3 regions of the Streptomyces sp. NPDC006879 genome follow, and region 2 is predicted to be linked to each of the others. Evidence: riboswitches for the same ligand, from Rfam matches in the RefSeq annotation. Region 2 holds a riboswitch; each other region holds the start of a gene.
The links. A riboswitch is a leader RNA that binds a small molecule or an ion and turns the genes downstream of it on or off. The one in region 2 is predicted to bind cyclic di-AMP.

Region 1 (9,482 bases), on a different contig from region 2:
CCGCGAGCGCGGGCATGACGGGGTCGGCAGACAGGCGAGCTGCCCATGCGGCGCGCTCGGCCGCCATGGCGACGAGCTCGGGGTGCCCGAGGGCGTGCGCGGCCGTGTGGGCGAACTTGCACGCCACGGCGTAGATCGCGAACGCTTCCTCGCGCTCGTGGCCGGTAGTGGCTTCGGCGAGGGCGCGCGCCTCGCGGAGCAGATCGGGCAGAGTCGCCAGGATCGCCGTGTTGGCTGCCGCGTCCCTCAGGCGGTGCAGGCGGGTCATTTCCCGCCACAGCTCGCCGGACGGGCGGGCAGCCCCGTCGAATACGGGCGTCAGGTCGTAGCGGCGCAGCTCGCGCAGGATGGAGGCGGCCGAGACCTGCCACTGATTCTCTGCGGGGCTGCTCGCGTACGGCCGGCCGATCAGGTCATTGGGATGCACGTGCAGCTCAGCGGCAACGAGGTTCAGCAGGCCGACGCGGTCCAGTTCGATCAGGCCGCGTTCCATCTTGGACACCCAACCCTGTGTCTTCCCCAGGGCAGCAGCGAGGTCGGCCTGCGGCATCCCGAGCCGCAGCCGCGCCCGCCGGACGCGACGGCCGATCTCCTCGGCTTCTTCCAACATCAGCGCACCCCCTGCATGTGGGCGACCGGCCTTGGCCGCTCAGCAGCACGGTACCGAGGCGGCAGGCCGAGTGTGAGGTGTCGGCCTGACTCTGTCTCCTCTCTACCTCACACAAACACGGCATCGGCATAGGCGCTGCAACGAGATCAGGGAGTGGTCTGCTTCAAGAGGGCCGAGAGCGGATGGCGAGGGAGGCCTCCAAGCCCCATGACGCGAAACCCGGCGCCGCCGTTGTCGAGCTTGACGCTTCCTGGTTTCCCTTCGGATACCCAGTCCACCGTGATGGAGAAGCGCACGTCTCCCTGAACTGACGGGAACCTCAGTTCGAGCTGCTCTGGGTCCTGGGACGAGACTTTGAAGGGGAGATCAGGACCACGCTTCTGACTGCCGTCAGCCGCCTTGGTGACGGTTGGCTTTACTGACACGGGTTGACTGGCCAGGTCGACGTCAAAGGGCCGTACATCGATCCCGCTGCCGCAACCCTCGGCATCGATCACCTGGCCAGTGGTCGGGACAGATTCGGTTGTGATCACGTCAACGCGCACACCCGTCACAACAATGCTCTGATCGGTCTTTGCTTGCAGCGTGACCGGGGCGGAGACGACCTCACCCCACTGCGGGTCCGCCACCGGCACCCCCTCGGCCCTGAGTGCGTCGGGCTTTGCCTTCAGCTCGGAGCGGCTCCGTGCCGAGTAGCGAGGAACGCAACCATCCGGCCCGCTGGAGTAGGCCTTCAGGCTCGGCGGCTCCGTGAACAGACCCGAGAACCAACCCCACCCCCCGGGGACTGCGGTGGCGACTATGACCATGATGGCGGGAAACACTACGGCCGTTACCCAAGCCCTCTTGTCCTTCAGCGGTGAGCCGCCCTCACCCTCGGTCTGATTGTGCTGAAGGCCGCGCAGTCTGCGCACAGCCGGACCCGTCACGCGCCTCAGCCGCGGTCCCGCCATGGCTATCCCTCCCCTGGTTGGTCCAGGGGACAGATCGCAACCGATCACGGCAACGGCCACCCCCTGTTGCCGGTCGATTCGACTGGCATTCTGTCAGCCGATCTTGCACGCGACAGCCTCTTACTGAGGGCTAGTCAACCCGCAGTGTGTAAATCACTCGTGGGTGGCGCCTCGGCGGTCGGGCGCCGGTCCGCAGGTCGCGGTCCTGCCTTCCTTGGGGCCGGGGTCAGGAACTGGCGGAGTAGGAGATCTTGGGGCCCACAGCCCCTCGTCGTGTCGGGCAGTAGTGCAGGTCAGAGCGGCTGTGTGGTGAGCCCGGTGTGAGCCCGGACGCCTACGGACGGGGTGTCACGGGCCGGTGGTGGGGTGGCCGGGGTACCTGTCCTGACCAGCCGGAACGGCATGGGCAGGAACGGGGCCCCAGCCGACATCACTCCGGCTCCTCGACTTTTAATCCGTTGGTTGTCGGTTCGAGTCCGACATGGCCTACCGCTCGCAGGAGTGAGGAAACGTCCTCTGACCTGCGCCTCAGCGCCCCATCCGGTTTCGACCGGGTGGGGTGCTTCGCCGTTGCCGGGACGGGCGTTGGTCGGATGCGAGCCCGGGATGAGTGAGGCGGTACGAACAACTCGCCGCTGGGCCAGCCTCACCGCGGCCCTGCGGTCGCCGGGCCGCGGAGGGCAGGGCGAGGGGCGTCGTGCCGTGGCGCAGGCGGGTGGGCGCCACAGTGGATCAGCGCGTTGTCTGTTTCAGGAGAGCGGAGAGCGGACGTCGGGGGAGGCTTCCGAGCCCCATGACGCGATAGCCGGCACCACCGTTGTCGAGTCTGATGCTTCCCGGCTGCCCTTCGGACACCCAGTCCACCGTGATGGAGAAGCGCACGTCTCCCCGAACTGACGGGAACTGAAGTTCGAGCTGCTCCGGATCCTTGGCTGAGACCTTGAACGGGAAGCCGGGGTTCCGCAGCTGACTGCCATCGGCCCGGTGGATGACCGCCGGCTTCACTGATACGGGCCGACTGGCCAGGTCGACGTCAAAGGGCCGTACGTCGATCCCGCCGCCGCAATCCTCCGCGTCGATGACCTGCCCCGTGCTCGGGACGGGTCTGGCGGAGATCACGTCAACGCGCAGGTCCGTCACCACGATGCTCTGGTCGCTCTTGGCCTGCAAAGTGACCGGAGCGGAGACGACCATGCCCCATCGTGGGTCCGCCACGGGCACGCCCCCGGACCTGAGCGCGCCGGGCTCCACCCTCAGTTCGGAGGTGCTCCCTGCCCAGTAGCGAGGGACGCAACCGTCCGGCCCGCTGGAGTACGCCTTCAGGCTCGGCGGCTCCGCGAACAGGCCGGAGAGCCAACCCAATCCCCCGGGAACCACGGCGGCGACCATGACCATGATGGCGGGGAACACCACGGCCGTTACCCAAGCCCTCTTGTCCTTCAGCGGTGAGCCGCCTTCACCGCCGGGCTGATCGTGCTGGAGGCCGCGCAGTCTGCGCGCGGCCGGACTGGTCGCCCGCCTCGGGCGCGGTCCTGTCATGGGCGTCCCTCCCTGGTCGGTCCGGGAGGCAGACTTCAGCCGATCACGGCGACGGCCACCCCGTGGTGCCGGTTGCATCGGCTGGCATTGTGTCAGTCGATGTCGCACGCCGCTGCCCGTACCGCCCGCTGTCCGCCGCACGGTGCCTCCATGGCCCAGGGGGTGCCCCGACATTCCGGCGTGGGTCCGTCGGTTCCGGTCCTGCGACCTCGGCTCCGGGGGCAGGACCGGGCGGAGGATCCGGGGGTCGCAGGACCCTCGTCGTGCCGGTCACCAGTCGGCTCGGAGTGGCCATGGCGGGGGCCTGATGTGGGCTCGGACGCCGGCGGACGGGCGTCGCCGTTGACTGGTTCGATCACCCGCGCGCACGGGTCACGGCGGATCCGGCGCCCGGTCCGGGCAGGCTGGTAAGAAGCACTCCGGAGATGCCGTAAGCTTGTGTTCAACGACGCGGGGTGGAGCAGCTCGGTAGCTCGCTGGGCTCATAACCCAGAGGTCGCAGGTTCAAATCCTGTCCCCGCTACTTGAAGACCAGGGCCCGAATCCATCTGATGGATTCGGGCCCTGGTCGTATCCGGAGGTACTCCGATCGGCGGGCCAGCGCTCGCTGGCCCGCCGCGCTGGGCACAGCCTGGACTCATGGCGGGGCAGCCGGTGGGCCACACAGCGGATGCAGCGGGTGCGGACACCAGGCTGGGTGCCACCCGGCGTTTCGTACGGCTGCTACCGCCGCTGTTGATCTGCTTCGGCCTGCTCTTCGCCGTGCTCACACCCGCCGACTTCACCGGTTCCCCCTTCTTCTCCGCTGCTCCGCTGGTGGCCGCTCCCTTCTTCGGGATGGGTGCCACCTTGATCACGGGCGGGACGGCTTGGGGCATCTTGGTGCTCCTCCACCTGCATCAGGGCAGCGCTCTGCGAATGGAGGCGGTCACCGAGCTCCTCACGGTGCTGACCGTCGCCGCTCTGGCGGTGCTCATCAACCGGGTGGTGCGCCGTGGTGACCGGCAGTTGGCCTCGGCCCGCGGGGTGGCGGAGGTCGCGCAGCGGGCCGTCCTGCCGAAGCCGGCGGAGCGGTTGGGTGGCCTGGAGGTGGCCGCGAGGTACGAGGCGGCGCATGCGGACGCGTTCATCGGCGGGGATCTGTACGCCGTGCAGGAGACACCGTTCGGCGTCCGGCTCGCGGTCGGTGACGTGCGGGGCAAGGGCCTGGACGCGGTGGAGGTGGTCGCCGTGGTCATCGGCGCCTTCCGGGAGGCCGCGGAACAGGAACCCGACCTTCAGGGGGTGGCGCGGAGGCTGGAGCGGGCGTTGGTCAGGGAGCGGGCGCGGTACTCGGAGTCGGAGGCCGCCGAGGGCTTCACCACGTGTGTGCTGGCGGAGGTGCCGCGGGAGGAGCTGGTGGTGCGGTTGCTCAACCGTGGCCATCCGGAACCGCTCCTGCTCTACGCCGACGGACGGTTGGACCGTCTGGCACCCGAGGAGCCGGCGCTGCCGCTCGGCCTGGGGGAGTTGGCGCCGTTGCCGGGCCGGGTGGTGGAGTGGCCCTTCCCCGCTGGGGCGATGTTGCTGCTCCATACCGACGGCCTGACGGAGGCTCGTGATGCTGGGGGAGTCTTCTACGATCCGGCCGAGCGGCTGCGGGGTCGGATCTTTCCGGGGCCGGACGGGCTGCTCTCCGCGTTGATCTCCGATGTGCGGCGGCACACCGGTGGTGGGACCACGGACGACCTCGCGTTGCTCGCCGTGGGGAGGCCGGGTGCGGGGCAGCCGGTCAAGCGGCGGACGGTCGCTGTGGTGGCTGGTGATGAAGGGGGTCGGTCCGGACCGACCCCAGGGCAGCGCTGGAAGCGGTGAGTCCGCTCTGCTTTGGGGGATTTGATCCCGCGCTTCGCACACTCCGTAGCCGCCTCGAACCTCTTCGCATTCCAGGGTGACTTCGGGTCAAACCTCATTCTGGTTACGGCTTGGAATCAACCCCTTGCTTCTATTAACGTTCGATAACGCAGCGCGGTTGTCTCAGCCGTCGCAAGAGACGGCACCGTGCGCGTGCGCGCCGAATCCCACAGGGGAACCGGGGAACCACCAACTTGGGGTGAATCGGGTCGTACTGGCCTGTAGGAGACCTTCCTGCTCCGAACCCGTCAGCTAACCCGGTAGGCGAGAAGGAAGGGAAGGACCGCCTCGTGTCGTCCAACTGGTCTGCCTCCGCCGCTGCCGAGGCGCTCATGACTCCCCCGTCCGCGGAGCCCGTAGCGGTCGGAGAGCTCGTCGCCCGTGACGGGATCGGCGAGGAGGGCGGCGTCGAACTCGGGGCTGGCGCCTGGGGCGAGTGGAGCCCGACCGAGGACTCGGTCCGCCCCGTCCGGGGGCGTCACCGGGTGGTCAAGCAGCGCGGCAGCCTGGTGCGGAGTTCCACCGTTCTCGGGGTGGGCGTCATCGCGGCAGTGGGTGCCGGCGGCATAGCCACTGCCCAGGACAAGCCGCCGGTGTCCATATCGCTGCCCACGGTGGGCGACCTGATCGGCGGCACCGGCCTGGGTAAGGACGAGGACCACGCGGGCGGGGCGACCCGGGCCGAGGGCGCCCTTGAGGAGCGTGCGGCGAGTGGCCAGCAGGCGCCTGCCGTGGTGGAGGCTCCGCTGACGATGGCCGGGGTCACCGTCGAGCAGGCGGCGGCGGGACAGAGCGATGCGGGCGAGGTGTTGCGTGCCCGGATCCTGCAGCAGGCCGAGCAGCAGGAGGACTCGGCTGCGGCTGCGGCTGAGGCGGCTGCCGCGGAGGCCGCGGCGGAGGCTGCCGCGGAAGAGGCCGAGCAGCAGCGCCAGGAGGCCGAGGCCAAGGCGGAGGCCGAGCGCCAGGAGGCCGAGCGCAAGGAGGCCGAGCGCAAGGAGGCTGAGGCGAAGGCCAAGGCGGAAGCCGAAGCCAAGGCGAGGGCCGAAGCGGAGAGGCAGGCCAAGTCGGCCAAGGCGGCCTCGGGTTACTCCCTGCCGACGTCCGCCTACACGCTCACCGCCCACTACGGCACGGCGGGCTCCATGTGGTCCTCCGGCCACCACACCGGCCTCGACTTCGCCGCCCCGACGGGGACCCCGGTCAAGGCGGTGCACGGGGGGAAGATCACCTCGGCCGGTTGGTCCGGTGCGTACGGGTACCGCATCGTGCTCCAACTGCCGGACGGGACCGAGGTCTGGTACTGCCACCTGTCCTCGATGTCGGTGACCGGCGGCAGCGTGGGCGCCGGCGAGACCATCGGCCGGGTGGGTGCCACCGGAAACGTCACGGGCCCGCATCTCCACCTCGAGGTCCGGGTCGGCGGCTCCACCAATGATCCGCTGGCCTGGTTGCGGGGCAAGGGACTGAGGGTCTGACTTCGCCGGCGGTCGGAATACGAGTGATCCGTTGGAAGTTGAGTGATCATATGACCACACTTCGCCAGCTTGGCTCCTCCGACCTCCACGTCTTCCCGCTCGCCCTCGGCGGCAACGTCTTCGGCTGGACCGCAGACCGTGAACAGTCCTTCGCCGTCCTCGACGCCTACGCCGCCGCCGGCGGCAACTTCGTCGACACCGCTGACGTCTACTCCTCGTGGGTGCCCGGCAACGCGGGCGGGGAATCCGAGCGGATCATCGGGGAGTGGCTGGCCGCCCGCGGGAACCGCGCGGAGGTCGTCGTCGCCACCAAAGTCGGCGCGCACCCCCAGTACACGGGACTGGCGGCGAGCACCATCAAGGCAGGCGCGGAGGAGTCGCTGCGCCGCCTGGGCACCGACTACATCGACCTCTACTACACGCACTTCGACGACCCCTCCGTGCCGGTGGAAGAGATCATCGGCGCCCTCGATCTGCTGGTGAAGGAGGGCAAGGTCCGCGCGATCGCCGCCTCCAACCTGAGCGCCGAGCGCCTCGCCGAGTCCCTGGCCTTCTCCGAGCGTGAGGGACTCGCCCGGTACGTGGCCCTGCAGCCGCACTACAACCTGGTTTCCCGAGACACCTACGAGGGCCCGCTCGCCGAGACGGCCGCCCGCTTCGGCTTGGCCGCCGCGCCCTACTACGCGCTGGCCTCCGGTTTCCTCACCGGCAAGTACCGCCCGGGCGCCGAGGTCGACTCGGCCCGCGCCGAAGGTGCCGGCAAGCACCTTTCCACTGAGCGGGGGCGACGTGTGCTCGCCGCCTTGGACGGGATCGCCGAGACCCGCGGCGTCGAGATCGCCACGGTGGCCCTCGCCTGGCTGGCGGCCCAGCCCACCGTCGTGGCGCCGATCGCCAGCGCCCGCACCGTCGAACAGCTCCCGGCGCTCATCGCGGTGGCGGAACTGCGGCTGACGGAAGGGGAGCTGGACGCGCTGACGGCAGCCTCCGCGTGACGTCCAGTCGGGTCACCGTTCCGACCGCGGCCACCGCGGTCGGAACGCCGGTCTCCAACTGCTCCGCGCACCCGTCCCGGAACCAGAGGGCAAGCCAGCTCAGCAGCGCCAGCGCCGGCAGTATGAACAACACGTACACGGCGTAGAAGCCGTACTCGCCCAGTACCGAGGAGCCGTTCCACACCGCGTGCACCCCCATCGCCAGGGCCACGCCCAGCAGGGGGGCCGCGGTCCGGCGAACGAGAGGGGCCGTCGCCCACAAGGCGGCGCACCCGAACCCGATGCCGGTGAGCACGGTGAACAGGGGATGGGCGAAAGGGGAGACGACGATCCGTACGAAGAAGGTCGCGGCGGTCAGCGAGGCCAGAACCGCCGGAGCGGTGCCGGTCGGCACCTGATCGAGGTCCTCGGTGAACGCGTTGCCGAGGTAGAGGATGTTCTCGGTAAAGGCGAACCCGGTAGCGGTGAGCCCCGCGAGCACCACCCCGTCGAGGATCCCGGACAGCTGGGTCCGGCAGAAGAGGAACAGCAGGAGGAGGGCCGAGCCCTTTGCGATCTCCTCGACCACGGGTGCCACGGCGAGCGAGCCGAGGTGGTCGGCGCTCTCCGGGTCGGAGACCATCGAGGCTATCCAGCGGGTCGCGTAGCCGTTGGCCAGCAGCGAGATCAGCGCGGCGGCGCAGGCGCCCCAGCTGAAAGCGAACAGCCGGCTCGGCCAGAGCCCTGGCCGCCCGCTGCGGTCGAGCCAGCGGAAGGCCAGGACCAGCAGCGGGACCGGCGGCATGGAGAGCCCCAGCCCGACCAGGAAGCCCTCGGTGCCGGTCCGCTCCCGCACCAGCACCGCCATGACCGTGCCGGCAGTGGCCAGCAGGAGGATCAGGGCGCCCGCACGGGGGGACGGGAGGGACGGACGGAAGTACACCCTGTGACTCTAACGAGCCGAGCGGGCACGGGGGGTGACGTCTTCAGTTCTCGATGCGACGGAACAGCAAGTCGTGTACGACGTGCCCCTTGTCGAGGCCCTGGCCTTCGAAGCGGGTCAGTGGGCGCGAGGCGGGACGTGGCGCGTAGCCGCCTTCCGGCTGGGTGTTCTCGAAATCGGGGTGCGCACTGAGCACCTCCAGCATCTGCTCCGCGTAGGGCTCCCAGTCCGTGGCGCAGTGCAGGATTGCGCCGGGGGCGAGTCTGGTGGCGGCCAGGGTGAGGAACTCGGCCTGGATCAGCCTGCGTTTGTGGTGGCGCTTCTTGGGCCACGGGTCGGGGAAGTACACCCGAAGGCCCGCCAGAGAGGCGGCTGGCAGCTGTTCCCTCAGCAAGATGACCGCGTCGCCGTTGCCGACTCGTACGTTGCGCAGGCCCATCCGTTCGGCGAGGCCGAGGAGGTTGCCCTGCCCGGGGGTGTGCACGTCGACGGCGAGGATCCCGGTGCCCGGGTCATCGGCCGCCATCTGTGCGGTGGCTTCGCCCATGCCGAAGCCGATCTCGACCACCACGGGCAGGCCATCGAACATCTGATTGAGATCGAGTACCTTCCGGCCGTCGATGTCGAAGCCCCAGGTGCCCCACAGGCGGCGCAGTGCGTCCTCCTGGCCGGCGGTCACCCGACTCCGGCGCGGCTGGAAGCTACGGATCCGACGTTCGTGGTGGGAACCGGCCGGGTCGGGCGCGGGCCCGTCTGGGAAGCGCGGCTCGGTACGCCAACGCGGCGGTTGGTACGCGGACTCCGCGTCCGGCTGGGGCTGGGGGTTTCGAAGCTCAGACACAATGAGCCGATTCTATGGCGCTCCACGCAGACGAGCGGCCTGGGCCGCCGGCGGGGGCAGGGCCTCAGACGTCCTGTAGCGCGCGCAGCGCTCGCTGGGCGACCTCGCGGCCGATCGGCAGGGAGGCCGTCGCCGCCGGCGAGGGAGCGTTGAGGACGTGGACGGCGCGCGGAGTCTGTTCGATCAGGAAGTCGTCCGCCAGGGTGCCGTCGCGCAGCACCGCCTGCGCCCTGACTCCCGCGGCGGCCGGCTGG
Region 2 (9,482 bases):
CGAACTACGGGAAAAGACACCAGCTGTCGTATACGGCAGCCGTTAATTCCGGACGCCGGAAATGTTTACAGAATGTTGCGAAGAACTCACGGGCACCGCCGGACGGAGTCGGTGAGCACGGGCGGCACGCTCCGCGTGCAGGGTGGTCAGCGCGCGGGCGCGCGCCGCGTCACCGCGGGCCACGGCGTCCACGATGGCCCCGTGCTCAGCCCAGGAGTCCACCGGCCGGGCAGGTGCCTCCACCGTGTACATCCAGGTGATCTTGTGCCGCAGCTGCGTCAGCAAGGAGATCAACCCCGCACTCCCCGAGGCCTGCGTGAGCGTGTCGTGGAACCAGCCACCCAACGAACGCAGGTCCTCCCCCTCCCCCCGCCGCGCCCTCTCCTGCCCCAGCCGCACCAGCCCGCGCAGCACCTTCAGGTGGGCCTCGGTGCGCCGCTGCGCCGCACGCGCCGCCCCCAACGGCTCCAACAGCACGCGCGTCTCCAACACGTCCGCCGCCTCCTGCGCAGTGGGTTCGGACACGCAGGCACCGGCATGGCGACGCGTGGTGACGAACCCCTCCGACTCCAGCGTGCGCAACGCCTCCCTGACCGGCACGCGCGACACCCCGTAGCGGCGGGCGAGGAGTTCCTCGGTGAGCCGGCTCCCGGGCTCGAAGACACCCGTGACGATGTCGTCCCGGATGGCCGTGCACACCGCGTGCGCGGGAACGCGCATATCCGAACCTCCGCCCTATTGCCTGCTGTTCGCGACTCTATTGCAGCACGGCTTTATTACAGATGAGGTTCAAGAATCCATGAGCATCTCTTGGAACGGCGAAGGCCCCGGCAATACGCCGGGGCCTTCGCACAGTTGCGGGGACGTCAGAGCTGGACGCCGCGCGAGCGCAGGTAGGAGATCGGGTCGATGTCCGACCCGTAGTCAACTCCGGTACGAGCCTCGAAGTGAAGGTGCGGGCCGCTGGAGTTGCCCGTGGAACCGGAGAGTCCTATTTGGTCCCCGGGAGTGACGCGCTGTCCCACCGACACCTTGATGGACAGCAGGTGCCCGTACTGGGTGTAGGTGCCGTCGTGCATCTTGATCACCACGTTATTGCCGTACGCCCCGCCCCAGCCGGCCTCGACGACGGTGCCGAGCCCCACCGAGCGGACCTCGGTACCGGAAGCAGCATGGAAGTCGATGCCCGTGTGGCTACCAGAGGACCACATGGCACCGCCGGCCTTGTAGGAGGTGCTGACATAGGAGCCGGCCACAGGCGAGACGAAGGTCAACAGGCGCTGCCGCTCGGCCTCGCGGGCCGCACGCTCCTTCGCCTCCCGTTCGGCCTTGGCGGCGGCCTCAGCGCGCTCGCGGGCCTCCTCCGCCCGCTGCTTGGCCTCCGCCTCGGCCGCGGCCTTGGCGGCGGCGAGTTCGGCTGCATGCTCCTGGGCCGCGGCCTGAGTCTCGATCTCGCCGGACAGGGAGTCGGCCACCACTACGGCGTTCAAGCCGGTGTCCTCGGCGCTGACACCCTGCTGGGGCCCCTCGGAAGCGGCGAGGGCCGGAGCGGCCAGCGTGCCCACGACACCGGCGGTGGCCAGGGTGGCGATGCTCGCGATATTCGCCGTTCGGCGGGAGGTACGGCTGGAACCGCGGTGCTTACCGGTGGCAGTCGCCATGAAAGAGGGTGGTCCTTTCCTTCCTTCTCGCCTACCGGGTTAGCTGACGGGTTCGGAGCAGGAAGGTCTCCTACGGTCCACCTCTGGTCGAGGCGGGCCGATTCACCCCAGGGACGAATGGGTCCCCGGCTCCCCAGGCTCACGCCTGACGGGGACTCGGCGATCGCTGTCCGGTGCCGCGGATGCGGCGTTTACAGCCGACGAACAGCGGGACTGACGCTAGGCGGATCACGACCAGATCACCAAACGGACACGATATTTTGTTGCGTACGCCACACCCCTAAGGCGTCACCACCACTACCAAACCGGACAGAGCGAAAGGAATGGGGTCCTGGCAGATGAACCGCCAGGACCCCCGAAGACCGCCCGAGTTGTACGGGTGTCAGTTCGCCACGACGGTGACCTCGCCGAGGCCCAGGGCCCGTACCGGCTCCTCGATCTCAGCAGCGTCGCCGACCAGCACCGTCACCAACCGGTCGACGGGAAAGGCGCTGACAGCGGCGGCCGTGGCCTCGACCGTGCCCGTCCGCGCCAATTGCAGGTACAACTGCGCCTGGTAGTCGTCCGGGAGGTGCTGCTCCACCTGATCGGCCAACGTGCCCGCGACGGCCGCGGCCGTCTCGAACTTCAGCGGGGCCACGCCCACCAGGTTCTGCACCGCGGCATCCCGCTCGGCATCGGTCAGGCCACCGGAGGCAAGCGTGCGCAGCACGGCCCAGAGATCTGCCAGTGCCGGGCCGGTGTTCGGCGTGTCAACGGATCCGCTGATGGCCAGCAACGAGGCCCCGGTGCCCTCCCGGGTGGAACGCAGCACCTGACCGAAGGCCCGGACGCCGTAGGTGTAACCCTTCTCCTCCCGCAGGACCCGGTCCAGACGGGAGGTGAGCGTCCCACCCAGGCAGTAGGTGCCCACGATCTGAGCGGGCCAGACCCGGTCGTGCCGGTCCGGACCGGTCCGGCCGATCAGCAACTGCGTCTGGACGGCACCGGGGCGGTCCACGATGACCACCCGCCCGGTGTCGTCCGCGGCCATCGGCTCCGCCGTCCGAGGCTCGGCGCTGCCGCCCGTCCAGGCACCGAGAGTCTCCGCGAGCAGGGCTTCCAGATCGATACCCGTCAGATCACCCACGACCACCACCGTCGCCGTGGCGGGCCGCACATGCGCCTCGTAGAAGGCACGCACGGCCGCCGAATCGATCCGGGCCACGGTCTCCTCGGTGCCCTGGCGCGGCCGGGACACCCGGGAGGTGGCCGGGAAGAGCTGCCGGGACAGCTCCTTGGCAGCCCGACGCGCCGGGTTGGCCAGCTCGTGCGGGATCTCATCCAGGCGGTTGCGCACCAGGCGGTCCACCTCACCGTCCGCGAAGGCCGGTGCCCGCAGGGCTTCCGCGAGCAGCCCCATCGCCTTGGAGAGCCGGGAGGCCGGCACTTCGAGGGACACCCGCATACCGGGGTGGTCCGCATGCGCGTCGAGTGTGGCCCCGCAGCGCTCCAGCTCGGCTGCGAACTCCTCGGCGGAGTGCTTGTCGGTACCCTCCGACAGGGCCCGCGCCATGATCGTGGCCACCCCGTCCAGGCCCTCGGGTTCGGCGTCCAACGGTGCGTCGAGGTTGATCTCCACGGCCACCACCTGTTGACCGGGGCGATGGCAGCGCAGCACGGTCAGCCCGTTGTCCAGGACGGACCGCTCAGGGGCGGGAAACGCCCACGGTTTGGCCTCGCCCGCACGCGGCTGCGGATGAAAGGTCATCTGCGTCATCCGGGTGGACTCGTCAGTCGGGGTCATCGCGCGCTCGCTCACTGGTCGGCCCCCTCGGCCTGTGCTGCTACTTCGGTCTCCTCCGCCGGGCGCGGCTCGTACACGAGCACCCCACGGTTGTCCGGGCGCAGCCGCGCCGCGGCCACCGCCTGGACCTCCTCGGCGGTGACGTCCAGGACTCGCTGTACCGCGGTGAACGCCAGCTGCGGATCGCCGAAGAGCACCGCGAAGCGGCACAGCTCGTCGGCCCGACCGGCCACCGTGCCCAGGCGGTCCAGCCATTCGCGCTCCAGCTGTGCCTGAGCGCGCTCCATCTCCTCGGCGGTCGGGCCCTCCGCCGCGAACCGCGCCAGCTCTTCGTCGACCGCGGCCTCGATCTCCGGCACCTCCACACCCGCCGAGGTCTTGACGTCCAGCCACCCGAGGGAGGGCGCCCCGGCCAGTCGCAGCAGGCCGAACCCGGCGGCGACGGCCGTCTGGTCGCGACGCACCAACCGGTTGTGCAGCCTGGAGGACTCCCCGCTCCCCAGGACCGTCAACGCGAGGTCGGCGGCGTCACACTCCCGAGTGCCGTCGTGCGGCAGGCGGTAGGCCGCCATCAGCGCCCGGGCCGGCACCTCCTCCACGATCTCCTCGCGCAGTTGCTTCCCGATCACCTCGGGCAGTGCGCCATCCCTCGGGGGCTGCTTACCCCCGTGCGCCGGAATCGAGCCGAAGTACTGCTCGACCCAGGCAAGTGTCTGCTCGGGGTCGATGTCGCCGACGATGGAGAGCACGGCGTTGTTGGGGGCGTAGTAGGTCCGGAAGAAGTTCCGGGCGTCTTCCAGGGAAGCAGCATCGAGATCGGCCATCGAACCGATCGGCGTGTGGTGGTAGGGGTGGCCCTCGGGGTACACCAGCGCGGTCAGCCGCTCGAAGGCCGTGCCGTAGGGGACGTTGTCGTAGCGCTGGCGGCGCTCGTTCTTGACCACGTCGCGCTGGTTCTCCATGGACTCGTCGTCCAGGGCGGTCAGCAACGAGCCCATCCGGTCCGCCTCCAGCCAGAGCGCGAGCTCCAACTGGTGCGTCGGCATGGTCTCGAAGTAGTTGGTGCGCTCGAAGCTCGTCGTGCCGTTGAGCGAACCACCGGCGCCCTGGACGAGCTCGAAGTGGCCGTTACCGGGGACGCTCGCCGAACCCTGGAACATCAGGTGCTCGAAGAGGTGAGCCAGACCGGTGCGGCCCTTGACCTCGTGACGGGAACCGACGTCGTACCAGAGGCAGACCGCGGCCACCGGGGTCAGATGGTCCTCGGAGAGCACCACGCGCAGGCCGTTGGCCAGCCGGTGCTCTGTCGCTGTCAGGCCGCCGGAGCCGGCCTCGGCGGTGGCCGTGTGACCCATGGGCATGTGGTCCCTTCGATCGCGTTCGGGAGAAGTCCTGCCACTGTATGCAAGCGCGCAGGCAGCCGGGGAAGTTCCCGGCTCACCCGGGTCGGGGTCAAAGCTGTCGGTGGGGCGGTCCACAATGGACCGCGTCGGACCGCCCGACCTCAGATCACGAGGAGCCGCAGCAGCGATGGCCCGCCGCAGCACGAAGACCCCGCCGCCGGAGGATTTCGAGGAGAGGATCCTCGACATTGACGTCGTCGACGAGATGCAGGGCTCCTTCCTTGAGTACGCGTACTCAGTGATCTACTCCCGGGCCCTGCCGGACGCCCGGGACGGAATGAAGCCCGTACACCGGCGCATCGTCTACCAGATGAACGAGATGGGCCTGCGCCCCGACCGCGGCTACGTCAAGTGCGCGCGCGTCGTGGGCGAGGTGATGGGCAAGCTCCACCCGCACGGGGACGCGTCGATCTATGACGCCCTCGTTCGGATGGCGCAGCCCTTCTCGATGCGACTGCCGCTGGTGGACGGCCACGGCAACTTCGGTTCGCTCGGAAACGACGACCCACCGGCCGCCATGCGCTACACCGAGTGCCGGATGGCCGACGCGACCTCGCTGATGACGGAGTCGATCGACGAGGACACCGTCGACTTCGCCCCGAACTACGACGGCCAGGAGAAGGAGCCGGTCGCGCTACCCGCCGCGTACCCGAACCTCCTGGTCAACGGCGCCTCGGGCATCGCCGTCGGTATGGCCACCAACATGCCGCCGCACAACCTGGGCGAAGTGATCGCGGCGGCGCGCCACCTGATCCGGTACCCGAACGCGGACCTGGAGGCGCTGATGCGCTTCGTTCCCGGTCCCGATCTGCCCACTGGCGGCCGGATCGTGGGGCTTTCGGGGATCAAGGACGCGTACGAGTCGGGGCGCGGCACGTTCCGCATCCGGGCCACGGCGACGGTGGAGGACGTGACACCGCGCCGCAAGGGCCTGATCGTCACCGAACTCCCCTTCACGGTCGGCCCGGAGAAGGTCATCGCGAAGATCAAGGATCTCGTGGGGTCCAAGAAGCTCCAGGGCATCGCGGACGTCAAGGACCTCACCGACCGGGCACACGGTCTGCGCCTGGTCATCGAGATCAAGAACGGTTTCCACCCCGAGGCCGTCCTGGCACAGCTGTACAAGCTGACGCCGATGGAGGAGTCCTTCGGCATCAACAACGTCGCCCTGGTGGACGGCCAGCCGCTCACCCTGGGGCTCAAGGAACTTCTGGAGGTCTACCTGGACCACCGCTTCGAGGTGGTCCGCCGGCGCAGTGAGTTCCGCCGTACCAAGCGCCGTGACCGCCTGCACCTCGTCGAGGGGCTGCTGGTGGCGCTCCTCGACATCGACGAGGTCATCCGGCTGATCCGCTCCAGCGAGAACTCCGCACAGGCCAAGGAGCGGTTGATCTCACACTTCTCGCTCAGCGAGGTCCAGACCCAGTACATCCTCGACACCCCGCTGCGCCGACTTACCAAGTTCGACCGGATCGAGCTTGAGTCCGAGCGCGACCGGCTCACCGGTGAGATCGACGAGCTGACCGGAATCCTGGACTCGGACTCCGAGCTGCGCAAGCTGGTCTCGGCGGAGCTGGCCGCGGTGGCGAAGAAGTTCGGCACCGAGCGCCGGACCGTGCTGCTGGAGTCCGCAGGCACGGCGGTGACTGCCGTCCCGTTGGAGGTGGCGGATGACCCCTGCCGGGTCCTGCTCTCCTCCACGGGGCTGCTGGCGCGCACCGCCACGGGTGCACCGCTCCCCGCGGCAGAGGGCCGCCGGGCCAAGCACGACCTGATCGTTTCCGCGGTGCTGGCCACCGCACGGGCGGACGTCGGTGCGGTGACCTCCACCGGCCGGTTGCTGCGACTCCCGGTGATCGACCTACCGCAGCTGCCGGACACCGCTCACGGCCCCAACCTCGCGGGTGGCGCTCAGGTGTCCGAGTTCCTCTCCCTGGAGGTGGACGAGCAGTTGATCTGCCTCACCTCGCTCGACGAGACTTCGCAGGGGCTCGCGCTCGGCACCGAACAGGGCGTGGTCAAGCGGGTTGTTCCGGACTACCCGGGAAACAAGGAGGAGCTGGAGGTCATCTCCCTCAAGGAGGGCGACCGGATCATCGGCGCGGTCGAACTGCGTACGGGCGAGGAGGATCTCGTCTTCATCACCGATGACGCCCAGCTGCTCAGGTACCAGGCGGCACAGGTCCGCCCCCAGGGCCGCCCGGCCGGCGGCATGGCGGGCATCAAGCTGGCGATGAACGCCAAGGTGATCCACTTCTCAGCGGTCGATCCGGCCGCCGAAGCGATGGTGTTCACCGTGGCAGGTGCCCACGGCACCTTGGACGACTCGGCCACCACGGCCAAGCTGACCCCGTTCGACCAGTATCCACGCAAGGGTCGAGCCACCGGCGGCGTGCGCTGCCAGCGCTTCTTGAAGGGCGAGGACGCCCTGGTGCTGGCGTGGGCCGGGGCCTCTCCTGCCAGGGGCGCGACAGCGAGCGGTGCCCCGGTGGAGCTGCCGGAGGTGGATCCTCGTCGCGACGGTTCGGGTGCGCCGCTGGCCCAACCGATCGCCGTGGTCGCCGGTCCGGGACTCTAGGTCCCCACGTCCAAGGGTGCGGCTGCCCACCAGGCAGGGCATGCGGCACCCGGCGGCCCGCACCGCAGGAGCGAACGGCGCCCGACTACTGGACGTACTCGGGCGCCCCGGCGAAGGGGCGGGACGCGGCACCGCGAGCCAGGCGGGGCTTCGGGAGTTCTGCCCCAGGGCCTTCAGAGGCGTCCTTGGGCCCGCCGCTCAGAGCAGGTCCGATCCGCCCGGTTGGCTCTCCTTGGGCACGTAGCGCAGGACGCCCCACTTGCTGTCCGGATGGCCGTCCTGCGGAGTTCCCTCACGGCAGCCCTCAAGCCCGGCGAGCACTGCCTCGGCGTCGATGCCAGAGCCGATGAGGACGAGTCCGCTCCCCCGGGCCTCGCTCTTCTTCCATGCGGTGGGCTCGAACCGGAGGGAGCGCCCCACCGCGTGCACGGCGTACTTCTCCACATACCCGGGCACCCCGAAGTACACGAAGCCCTTGATCCGGTACAAGCCGGCCGGGCGGGCGTCCAGGAAGTCGATCAGACGTCTCGGGCTGAGCGCACCGGAGGCTTCGAAGACGAGACTCTGGTACTGCTCGTGGACGTGTAGGCAGTGGCCTTCCTCGTCCGCCGAAAGGAGGTCCTCGAAGGAGAGCTGGCGCTGGCCGGTGTCCTCTCGGGCCACGGGGTCGAAGAGGAGCTCCGGAGCGATCCGCCCGTGCACGGCTCGGATCACCGCGACGCCCGGCGCCAGACCCTCCAGGACCTCCTCGATGCGCCCGGTCTCCTTCTCTCCCACCCGGTCGGTCTTGTTGAGGACCACCAGGTCGGCGACGGACAGGTGCCGGTCGGTCTCCGGGTGCCGCCCACGCGTGGCCTCGAACTCAGCTGCGTCCACGACCTGCACCAGCCCGCCGTAGGCAATGGCAGGATTCTCACTGGCCAGGAGCATGCGTACCAGCTCCTGAGGCTCCGCCAGCCCGCTCGCCTCGATGACGATGACGTCGATCCCGTGCGCCGGCTCGGCGAGCTTGTCGAGGTAGGCGTCCAACTCGCTTGCGTCAACCGCGCAGCACAGACAACCGTTTCCGAGGGAAACCATCGAGTCGACCTGTCCCGCGACGGTCATCGCGTCGATCTCGATCGCACCGAAGTCGTTGACGACCACCCCGATCCGGGTGCCCCGGCTCCTGCGGAGCACATGGTTGAGCAGCGTCGTCTTGCCCGACCCGAGAAAACCGGAGAGCAAGACGACGGGAATGGGCTTCCTGTTCACACCGGCCGATCGTAGTCGGCTCGCTCCCCGGACGATATGAGGGGACCTCCCCACGACCCCGGGCGCGGAGGAATCAGACCGCGCCCGCACCCGTGAGTGCTCGTACCTCCGTCTCGGCGTGCTTGGCCTCGTCCGGTGGCTCAGCAGAAGTGATCGTGCCGATCCAACCCGCCAGGAAGCCGGCCGGGATGGAAACCAGGCCGGGGTTCTGCAGCGGGAAGAGATGGAAGTCCACTCCGGGGAAGAGCGCTTCGGGACTACCGGATACCACCGGCGAGAAGACCACCAGCAACACGGCCGGAACCAGACCGCCGTAGACGGACCAGATCGCACCGCGAGTGGTGAACCCGCGCCAGAACAGCGAGTACAGCAGGACGGGGAGGTTCGCCGAGGCCGCCACGGCGAAGGCCAACCCCACCAGGAAGGCCACGTTCAGGTCCCGGGCCAGCAGGCCGAGCCCGATCGCCACCGCTCCGATGCCCACGGCCGCGGTACGCGCCACCGTCACCTCACTGCGCTGTTTGGCATGCCGGCGCTTCAAGGAAGCGTAGAGGTCATGGGCGACCGACGCGGACGAGGCGAGGGTGATCCCGGCTACCACTGCGAGGATCGTGGCGAAGGCGATCGCCCCGGTGAAGGCGAAGAGGACCGTTCCGCCGTTGGTGCCGGCTCCACCACCGAGCTCCAGAGCCAGCAACGGCACCGCCGTGTTTCCCGCCGTGTTGGAGGCTCGTACCGTCTCGGGGCCTACGACGGCTGCGGCGCCGAAGCCGAGGACGATGGTCATCAGGTAGAAGCCG
Region 3 (9,482 bases), on a different contig from region 2:
GCGGCCACAGAAGTGACGTGCCGGGGTGGCGGTGAGCCGCAGCCCGGCGATCTCGGTGTCCTCCTGCCAGTCCAACTCGCGCAGTCGATCGGCTGACACCCCCCAGCGTTCGAGGTGGGCACCGACGCCCAGCGGAACGGCGAACACCGTGTCCGTGCTGGCCAGCGCCTCGATGGTGGGCATGTCCAGGTGGTCGTAGTGGTCATGGGAGATCACCACGGCGTCCACGGGCCCCAAGGACGCCAGTGGCACCGGGACCGGATGGAGCCGCTTGGGGCCGGCGAAGGGGAACGGGGAACAGCGCTCGCCCCAGACCGGGTCGAAGAGCACTCGACGCCCGTCGATCTCCGCGAGCACACTGCTGTGCCCCATCCAGGTCAGGCGCAGGCCGCTGGCCGGTGGTCGCGCAAGATCGGCCAGGGTGGTGGGGTGCACCGGGATCGGGGCGGCCGGGACCCGACGGATCCGTTGCTCCTTGTGGAAGTAGATCTTGGCGAACTCGACCATGGATCCGGATGGTCGGTTACGGGTGCCCTGCGGGTTCTGGAAGACGCCGTCGGCGAAGTTCGGTGAGCGGCGGATCCGCTCCATCCGCTGGCCGGAGGGGTCCGCGCCGAATGCGGCGGGCCGCCGGGAGCGCAGTGCGGGGCGCAGGTCGCGCAGGCCGGGGAGGGAGGGACGGGGGCCGGTCACGGAGCCTCCTGTGAGGGGGTGGACTGGAGGTTTCAATCTTGCCAACGTGCAGGTCCTCCGCAGGATTCCCGCGCCTTGTGCCGCAGACTGGGGGGACGGAGCGGGATCTGGGGCTTCGACCCCCTTTTTTGACAGGTCCGGCTCGGTCTTCGGATACTGCCATTGCTGAACTACCGTTCAGTAATGTATTCGAGGAGTCAACAACCTTGACCACCCCTCACGAGCCCTCTCCGGGGCAGACGGCGTTCGCCCGGGTCAGCGCGGAAACCGACGGGCCACGCCGGTCTGCCGCCCGGGCCAAGGCCGACCTCCGCCCCCTCGGCAACCCCGCTACAGCGCCCCGGGCCCGCTCATGAGCGAGCCGCAACTACCGCGCCCCCGCGTACGCCTGGCAGCGACGGAACGACGTGAGGAACTCCTGCGGGCCGCGGTCGCCCTGATCGAGGCCCGGGGTGTGGTCGCCCTGCGGGTATCGGACGTGGCCTCCGCCGCGGGGGCCAGCAACGCACTGGTGCTCTACCACTTCGCGTCGAAGGAACGACTTGTCGCAGCCGCGTTCGAATACGCCGCCCAGGAGGACCTGGCACACCTGCGCCGCATCCTGACCCGCCGCACCTGTGCCGTACGAAGGCTGCGCGCAGCCGTGCGGTGGTACGCGCCGACCGGACGCGCCCGCGGCTGGCGACTGTGGATCGAGGGCTGGGTGGCCGCCCAACACGAGCCCGCACTACGGGAGGTGGCCCGCGAGCTGGACCGCCAGTGGAAGATGGCCCTGGCCGGGGTGATCTCCGAGGGGGACGAGAACGGCGAGTTCAGTTGCGCGGATCCGGCTGCCGCGGCGCTACGGCTGACCGCGCTGCTGGACGGTCTGGCCGTCCAGCTGACGGCATACGGAAGCGGCGACCTCACGCGCACCGAGGCCCGCCAGTGGGTGGACGAGGCCTTGGCCCACGAACTCTCTCTGGACCCGGCCGCCCTGGTGACCCGCTGAGCACCTGCCCACCCCTCCTGGGTCCCGCGCAAGAACGAGCGACGCCGCCTGCCCCCGAAGGACCCCCGGGAGAACCGACGACAGGCTCCGCACCGGTCCCTAGCGGCTGGGCACGACGCCGGTTCGAACCGCCGAGAGCCGACCGCCCCGCGGAGGTGCCTTACAGCGGCAGCAGGTCCGGACGCTTCGCCTCGACGTGGTCACCGCTGGATTCGCCGCGCAGTCGGCGACCGATCCACGGGACGAGGTGCTCTCGGGCCCAGTGGATGTTGTCGCGCGTGGCCTCCGCGGAGCCGCGCGGGCGCAGCGGTGGCCAGGGCTGGTCGGGATCAGTGGGCACGTCGAGGCCGAGGACCTGGGCGGCGCGCAGGGCCACCCTGGTGTGCCCCTCGGGCGACAGGTGCAGCCGGTCGCCGTCCCAGGCCCGCCGGTCCTGGACGGACTTCAACGACCAGAGGTCGAGGACCGGGCAGCCGTGCCGGTCCGCGATGGCCCGCACGTGGGCGGTGTAGGTGGCGACCTTCCCGCGCAGGTGGCGCAGGACGGGTACCCCCCTGGTATCGAAGCCCGTGGTGATCATGACCGTACCGACCGCGGACGTCAGATCGGCCACGGCCCGCTCGAAACGTTCGGCCACCAGGTCCGGATCGCTGCCGGGGCGGATGATGTCGTTGCCGCCGCCACAGAAGCTGACCAGATCGGGGGCAAGTTCCCGCGCTCGGGGGACCTGTTCCTCGACGATCTGGTCGAGCAGACGCCCGCGGACGGCGAGGTTCGCGTAGCGGAACTCACCTTCCGGGCGGCGGTCGGCGAGCAGCACGGCCAGGCGGTCCGCCCAACCGAGGAAACCTCCGTCGGGTCCAGGATCGCCCACGCCCTCGGTGAAGCTGTCGCCGATGGCCACGTAGGAGGTGGTCGCCGTCAGAGCGGATACGGAGAACCCCCCGGAAGGGGGCAGCTGGGCCGGTGTTACCGGTGAAGTCGGGGGTGTTGAGTCGCCTGCCACGAGGAACCATCCTTCACCGTGACATGTGACCTACGCGACCGTAGGGAGGGCTTGACGGGGCGTGATCTGTACCACCCGGTCTGTTTCGGGGAACGATCGCCGGCCGGGAACCCCCCTCCGGGCCCCGGCCGACCGGCCCTGCTGCCAGGCGTGCGGCGCCGGCCGACACCCCCTTTGGAGCCCCACCGACGTTCACCCGCGGTACCAGCTGGTACCGCGGGCTCACGGGGGACCGCGGTGCACCACGTTCGGACGCGGCGGCCCGCACTCCGCCTTAAATGCTCACGCCCTTGCTCCGCAGATAGGCGAGCGGGTCGACGTCGGAGCCATAACCCACTCCGGTGCGGATCTCGAAGTGCAGGTGCGGGCCGGTGGAGTTGCCCGTGGAACCGGACAGCCCTATCTGCTGACCGCCGGAGACGGTCTGACCGGCGGAGACCGCCAGGGAGGAAAGGTGGGCGTACTGCGAGTAGCGGCCGTCCTCGTGGCGGATGACCACTTCGTTGCCGTAGGCGCCGGCCCAGCCCGCCGAGACCACGGTGCCGGCACCCACGGCCTTGACGCTGGTTCCGGTGCCCACCGCGAAGTCAACACCCGTGTGATAGCCGCTGGACCACATGCCGCCGGCCAGGTGGTAGGGCGTGGTGATGGAGGCACTGACGGGGGCCGTGAATCCCCCGGCGGTGGCAGTGCTGGCCGCAGGGTTGGCAGCAGTGGACTCCTTGGATGTGGTGGCCTTCGGCGCAGCCGCACGCTCGTTGGAGCGCGTGGCGCGCCCGGCGGAGTCCGCCTGGCCGGAGGAAGGCGCCGCCTGCTGTGCGGGGGCGGTGGAGCCGGCCCGAGAGGGACGCGAGGATTCGGTGGAGCCGCCCGCCTTCGCGTGTAGCGTGAGCTTCAGACCCGGGTGGATCAGCGAGGGGTTATCCCCCACCGCCTCACGGTTGTCGGCGTAGAGCCGCTCCCAGCCACCCCGCACGTGCTCCGCCTGGGCGATCTTGGACAGGTAGTCACCGACGGCGACGGTGTACGTCCTGGTGGGGGCGGACTTGGGCGCCGCAGCAGGAGTCGCTTTGACCTGCTGCTGGGCCGGGGACTGCGCGGGCAGTTGCACGGCATGAGCGCCCGTCGCGGCGCTCTGACCGGCGGCCTGCGCGCCCGTGGCACCGAGCAGTGGCAGAGCCAGGGCGGCTCCGCCGGTTCCGGCGACGGCTATGCCGCGGGACACCGGACGGGCCAGGCCGGTCTTGGGGCGACGGTGCTTACCCTTTGCGGGCATGGCGAATTCCTCTCCGGCGCCTGCGAGGTGAGCTGTCGGGTTCGAGCTGGAGATGCCCGGTCGCCGGAGGCGACTTCACCCCAAGCCTTTCCTGAAAGATCAAGAAAGGCACTTACCTGGTTCCCCCGCTCCTGCCGCGCGAATGAGTCGGATGCGGTTCCCGAGTGGCGGCAGGATTCGGCGGTCCACCCGGATCGATGGTGAAGATAATCCAGTCGGAGCCCTGGTAACAAGCCATGAATTCCCCTTTGGATTAGGAGAAATGATTCATCGCCGGAATTACCGTCACCCTCCGTCTATTGCCGGAGGCCAACAACCCACCGGACAAGGCGATTCACCCACACCGGCCCGCCACGTACGGTCACCGTTATGATCCTGCTCACGGGGAACGGCGCCCCAGCGCCGATACATCTGTCGTACGGGGGTGGAAACTTGACGCCAAGCACTCCAATTCGGACAGATGCACCATCTCGCCCGTACCGGATCATCCAACACAAGGAGACTTCGTGCCCCAGCAGATACCGCCCCCGCCGGCCGAAGCGGAGCCGGAGCTCGCCGGAGTGCGCAACTTCCGAGACGTGGGCGGACTTCCCACCGTTAGCGGGCATCACGTGCAGATCGGGCAACTATTCCGAAGCGGGCATCTCGCCCATGCCACCCCAAGCGATGCGGAGTTCCTGAGCTCCCTCGGTCTGCACACCATCTTCGACTTCCGCAACGAGGCGGACCGCGCCCTCGACGGGCTCGACGTCGAACTCGCCGGCGTACGGAACGTCAACATCCCCCTCACCGATCCGGCGGACGGCTCGGAGTTCTGGCAGTTGGTGCGCGAAGGCGACCTGGTCCAGTTGCGCAAGATCCTGGGTGCGGGCAGGGCAGCGGAACGGATGTCCCATTCGTACCGCGAGATCATCTCGCAGCGCACCGCCGAGCACAGCCGAGTGGTGCACGCACTGGCCACGGACAGCGTTCCGGCCCTGATGCACTGCGCCGCGGGCAAGGACCGCGCCGGCCTCTCGATCGCGGTGACGCTCATGGCGCTGGGCGTGGAGCGGGACGCCATCGAGGCCGACTACCTCAAGTCCAACGCCCCTCACCGCCGCTACCGGGTCAGCACCCAGAGCCTCGCCCCGACGGCCCGCAGCGCGGAGGTCACAGAACTCCTGAGCCCGCTCTTCGAAGCCCGGGCGGAGTACCTGCACGCCGCCTTCGACACGATCGAGGACATCTGGGGCACCATCGACCGCTACCTGCATCAGGGGCTGGGCCTGGCCCCAGCGACGCTGGAGGGGCTGCGCGGGCGCCTCCTGCACTGATCCCGGCGCCCCACAGGCACAGCGGAACCGTGGCGCCAACAGCCCCTCGGCACCATCACGCGGGCCGGACCGATGCCCCCTGCCCGACCGTCGGGGGCATCGGATCAGCGCCCGCTGACCGCCTGCTTGACCAGGGTTCGGCCGAAGTCCCACATCAGCCCGCCACCATCGTGCGCCTCGTCCATGACGGCCCGGAAAGCAAGGACGAACCTCTCGACGTCCGCCTCGTTGATGACGAGCGGTGGAATCAGCTTGATCACTTCGAGGTGGTCGCCGGATACCTGCGTCAGGATCTGGTGCTTCTGCAGGAGCGGGACGACGACCATCTGTGCGAAGAGCCCTCGTCGCGCCGCCTGGAGCATCGCCCACCGGCTGCGCAACCGGATCGAGTTCGGCCGACCGAACTCGATCCCGATCATCAGTCCACGACCGCGGACCTCGTGCAACAGCTCGTACTCGGAACTCAGTGCTGCCAACCGGTCGCGCAGCAGATCGCCGACAGCCCGGGCGTGGGCGACGACCTCTTCGCTCTCCAGGACGGAGAGCACCGCCAGTCCGGCCGCCATCGCCTGGGCGTTGGACCCGAAGCTGGCCGAGTGGACCAGGACCCGGTCCATGGAGGAGTACACCTTCTTGAAGATCCAGTCCTTGCCCAGGGTCGCCCCCACCGGCACGTACCCGCCCGAGAGGGCCTTCGCCACGCAGACCAGGTCCGGTTCCACACCCTCCTCGTGCTGGTAGGCGTAGAAGTCGCCAGTGCGCCCGAGTCCGGTCTGCACCTCGTCCGCGATCAACAACGCCTTGTGGCGCCGCAGCAACTCCTGGGCCCCGCGCAGGAATCCGGGGGGAGCTGCGTGCACGCCCTTGCCCTGAACCGGTTCGACGATCAGCGCGGCCACATCACCGTGCCGCAGCTCGCGCTCCAGTGCGGCCAGGTCCCCCAGGGCGATCGCGGTGTCGGGCAGCAGGGGGGCGAAACCATCCCGGAAGCCATCTTCACCGTTGACCGAGAGCGAGCCGGCGGTGAGCCCGTGGAAGGCGTGCGCGCAGTAGAGCACCCGAGGGCGACCGGTGGCGTAGCGGGCGAACTTCAACGCCGTCTCCACGGCTTCGGTGCCGCTGTTGCCGAAGAAGACGCGGTCCAGGTGCGGGCTGTGAGCGAGTAGGCGTTCGGCCAGCAAGCCGGGCAACGGCGGGCAGTCAAAGCGGGTGAGGTCGGCCAGCGAGGCGTCCAGTACGTCGTGCAGGGCCTGACGGACCACCGGGTGGTGGCGCCCGAGACCCATCACCCCGAAGCCGGCGAGCATGTCCAGGTAGTCCCGGCCTTCGGCGTCCCAGAAGTGTGCGCCCCGCGCCCGGACGTACTCCTTGTCGAAGCCGATGGTGTGGAGCATCCGGGGAAGCTGGTGGTTCAGGTGTTGCGCGTGCAGCGCGTAGCGTTCGCCGCCCCGGGCGGCGAGCAGGGCCCGCAGGTCGAAGGCCGTGGACGCGCCGGGCTCTCCCAGTGTCATCGGGATCCCTCCGTGGATGCCCCGGCCTTCAGACCGGGTGGGTAACGGACTCTTGTGGAGCAGGAGAAGGTCGGAGCCCGGCCGGATTGATCCGGTGGCCGCCCCCAGCCGACCGGCCCTCCCTGCCCCGGCTGGACCTGCTGGCGGCGGAGCTGAGGAGGTTCACCCGTCGAGCAGCAGAAGCGCCCGAACACGTCATGTGCCGCGCTCCCCCGCACCCTCAAGGGCGACGCTGATCCGCCCCGCGATCTCCACTGGGGTGAGACCGACGTCGGCGAGGACCTCGCCACGTTTGGCATGGGCGAGGAACTCCTCGGGAATGCCGAAATTGCGCAGTGGTACGTCCTGACCGGCATCCCGCAGCGCCTGCCCGACCGCGACGCCGACACCAGCGGTACGGCAGTTGTCCTCGACCACCGCCACGAGTCGGTGGCGGGCCGCGAGCGGGACCAGCGCGGGGTCGAGCGGCTTGACCCAGCGCGGATCGACCACGGTGACGCCGGTGCCCCGCTCCGCCAACAGCTCCGCCGCCGCGAGTGCCACGGGGGCCATCACTCCGACGGACACCACGAGGACGTCCGGGACGGAACCACGGCGCAGGAGGTCCATCTGGCCGGCCCGGCCGCTCGCCGGCAGGTCCTTGCCGACCGTTTCCTTGGGGAAGCGCAACACGGTGGGCGCGTCCGTCACCTCCACCGCCTCGCGCAGTTGTACGCGCAGTTGGGTGGCGTCCCGCGGAGCCGCGATCCGCAGACCGGGCACCACCTGGAGCAGCGAGAGGTCCCACATGCCGTTGTGGGAGGGGCCGTCGGCGCCGGTGACCCCCGCCCGGTCGAGGACGAAGGTCACCCCGCAGCGATGCAGAGCCACGTCCATCAGGAGCTGGTCGAAGGCCCGGTTGAGGAAGGTGGCGTAGAGGGCGACCACCGGATGCAGGCCGGCGGTCGCCAGGGCAGCGGCCGAGGTCACCGCGTGCTGTTCGGCGATGCCCACGTCCCACACGCGGTCGGGGAACCGTGCGGCGAACTCGCCCAGGCCCACGGGGTGCAGCATGGCCGCGGTCACCGCCACCAGGTCGGGTCGTTCGGCGCCGAGCGACAGCATCTCCGCGCCGAAGACCTCCGTCCAGGAGGGCCCCGCGGCGGGTTCGAGCGGCGCGCAGGTGTACGGGTCCATCACCCCGATGGCGTGGAAGCGGTCCTTCTCGTGTTCCAGCGCCGGGGTGTGGCCGCGACCCTTCTCGGTCAGGCAGTGCACGACGACCGGTCCGTGGAAGCGCTTGGCGCGCCGGAGGGCTGCTTCCACGGACCGGATGTCGTGTCCGTCCACCGGGCCCAGGTACTTCAGCCCCAGGTCCTCGAAGAGGCCTTGTGGAGCGACAGCGTCCTTCAACCCCTTCTTCGCTCCGTGCAGGGATTCGTACAGCGGTCCGCCGACCACCGGAGCGCTTTGGATCAGGTCCCTCGCCTCGGCGAGGAACCGTTCGTATCCGTCGGTGGCGCGCAGCACGCAGAGCCGGTCGGCCAGTGCTCCGACGGTCGGGCCGTAGGAGCGCCCGTTGTCGTTGACGACGATGACCAGCGGGCGCCGCCTCGCGGAGGCGATGTTGTTGAGCGCTTCCCAGGCCATTCCCCCGGTCAGGGCGCCGTCGCCGATGACGGCGACGACGTGGTCCCTGCTCCCCTGTACGTGCTGGGCCTTGGCCAGGCCGTCCGCCCAGCACAGGGCGGTGGAGGCGTGCGAGTTCTCGACGATGTCATGCTCGGACTCCGCGCGGGAAGGGTATCCGGAGAGTCCGCCTTTTCCGCGGAGTTTGGAGAAATCCTGGCGGCCGGTCAGGATTTTGTGCACGTAACTCTGATGCCCGGTGTCCCAGAGGATCCGGTCCTTGGGCGATTCGAACACGCGGTGCAGTGCGATGGCGAGTTCGACGACGCCGAGATTGGGACCGAGGTGTCCCCCGGTCCGGCTCACGGCATGGATCAGAAACTCTCTGATCTCCGAGGCGAGTCCATCGAGATCGGCCGTCGGGAGCGCCTTCACATCACGTGGGCTCCGGATATTCTCCAGAATTGACATGGTGTGCCCCCTCTTCCTTCACCCACGGTTTCCGGAGACGGTTTCCCGAGCGGCACGCAGGGACTCCTTGAGCGATCCCATCGTGGCGAGTACCGCGGTCGGCTCGTATCCGCAGTGCGCCATGCAGTTGGCGCAGCGCGGGTCCTTGCCCCGGCCGTACTTGTCCCAGTCGGTTTCCTCGATGAGCTCACGGTAGGTGGGCACGTACCCGTCGCTCATCAGGTAGCAGGGGCGCTGCCAGCCGAAGAGCGAGTAGTTGGGGATCGCCCAGGCGGTACAGGGGAAGTCGGCCTTGCCTTCGAGGAAGTCCAGGAAGAGCGGGGAGTGGTTGAGCCGCCAGCGTCGCCGGTTGCCGCCGGAGAACGCCTTCCTGAACAGCTCACGGGTCTGCTCGACGCCGAGGAAGTGTTCCTGGTCGGGCGCCTTCTCATAGGCGTAGGCGGGCGAGATCATCATCTCGTCCACCTCCAGGTCGTCATTGAGGAAGTTCAGCACCTCGATGATCGTTTGGGGCGTGTCGGTGTTGAAGAACGTGGAGTTGGTGGTGACGCGGAACCCGCGGCTCTTGGCCTCCTTGATGGCGGCCACCGCCTCGTCGAACACCCCCTCC

Region 1: it holds a riboswitch for cyclic di-AMP, as region 2 does, so the genes downstream of both, ACFYMC_RS12950 (M23 family metallopeptidase) here and ACFYMC_RS17010 (M23 family metallopeptidase) in region 2, are expected to answer to the same signal.
Region 3: it holds a riboswitch for cyclic di-AMP, as region 2 does, so the genes downstream of both, ACFYMC_RS16250 (peptidoglycan DD-metalloendopeptidase family protein) here and ACFYMC_RS17010 (M23 family metallopeptidase) in region 2, are expected to answer to the same signal.

What each region holds. Positions count from the first base shown of each region.
Region 1 is NZ_JBIAGC010000013.1:14,576-24,057, reverse strand. Features, by position in the region: gene ACFYMC_RS12975 (helix-turn-helix domain-containing protein) at 1-610, opposite strand, end outside; gene ACFYMC_RS12970 (hypothetical protein) at 757-1,239, opposite strand; gene ACFYMC_RS12965 (hypothetical protein) at 2,296-3,102, opposite strand; tRNA gene ACFYMC_RS12960 (tRNA-Met) at 3,552-3,625, shown strand; gene ACFYMC_RS12955 (PP2C family protein-serine/threonine phosphatase) at 3,742-4,956, shown strand; cyclic di-AMP (ydaO/yuaA leader) riboswitch at 5,144-5,277, shown strand; gene ACFYMC_RS12950 (M23 family metallopeptidase) at 5,328-6,470, shown strand; gene ACFYMC_RS12945 (aldo/keto reductase) at 6,521-7,465, shown strand; gene ACFYMC_RS12940 (PrsW family intramembrane metalloprotease) at 7,398-8,387, opposite strand; gene trmB (tRNA (guanosine(46)-N7)-methyltransferase TrmB) at 8,431-9,228, opposite strand; gene lhgO (L-2-hydroxyglutarate oxidase) at 9,293-9,482, opposite strand, start outside.
Region 2 is NZ_JBIAGC010000020.1:576-10,057, forward strand. Features, by position in the region: gene ACFYMC_RS17005 (GntR family transcriptional regulator) at 43-720, opposite strand; gene ACFYMC_RS17010 (M23 family metallopeptidase) at 867-1,661, opposite strand; cyclic di-AMP (ydaO/yuaA leader) riboswitch at 1,675-1,833, opposite strand; gene ACFYMC_RS17015 (M16 family metallopeptidase) at 2,044-3,411, opposite strand; gene ACFYMC_RS17020 (M16 family metallopeptidase) at 3,459-4,802, opposite strand; gene ACFYMC_RS17025 (DNA topoisomerase (ATP-hydrolyzing) subunit A) at 4,978-7,428, shown strand; gene ACFYMC_RS17030 (CobW family GTP-binding protein) at 7,627-8,682, opposite strand; gene ACFYMC_RS17035 (cation acetate symporter) at 8,756-9,482, opposite strand, start outside.
Region 3 is NZ_JBIAGC010000018.1:53,696-63,177, forward strand. Features, by position in the region: gene ACFYMC_RS16235 (MBL fold metallo-hydrolase) at 1-693, opposite strand, end outside; gene ACFYMC_RS16240 (TetR/AcrR family transcriptional regulator) at 1,046-1,684, shown strand; gene ACFYMC_RS16245 (SGNH/GDSL hydrolase family protein) at 1,845-2,642, opposite strand; gene ACFYMC_RS16250 (peptidoglycan DD-metalloendopeptidase family protein) at 2,965-3,966, opposite strand; cyclic di-AMP (ydaO/yuaA leader) riboswitch at 3,971-4,159, opposite strand; gene ACFYMC_RS16255 (tyrosine-protein phosphatase) at 4,473-5,282, shown strand; gene ACFYMC_RS16260 (aspartate aminotransferase family protein) at 5,387-6,793, opposite strand; gene dxs (1-deoxy-D-xylulose-5-phosphate synthase) at 6,989-8,872, opposite strand; gene hpnH (adenosyl-hopene transferase HpnH) at 8,891-9,482, opposite strand, start outside.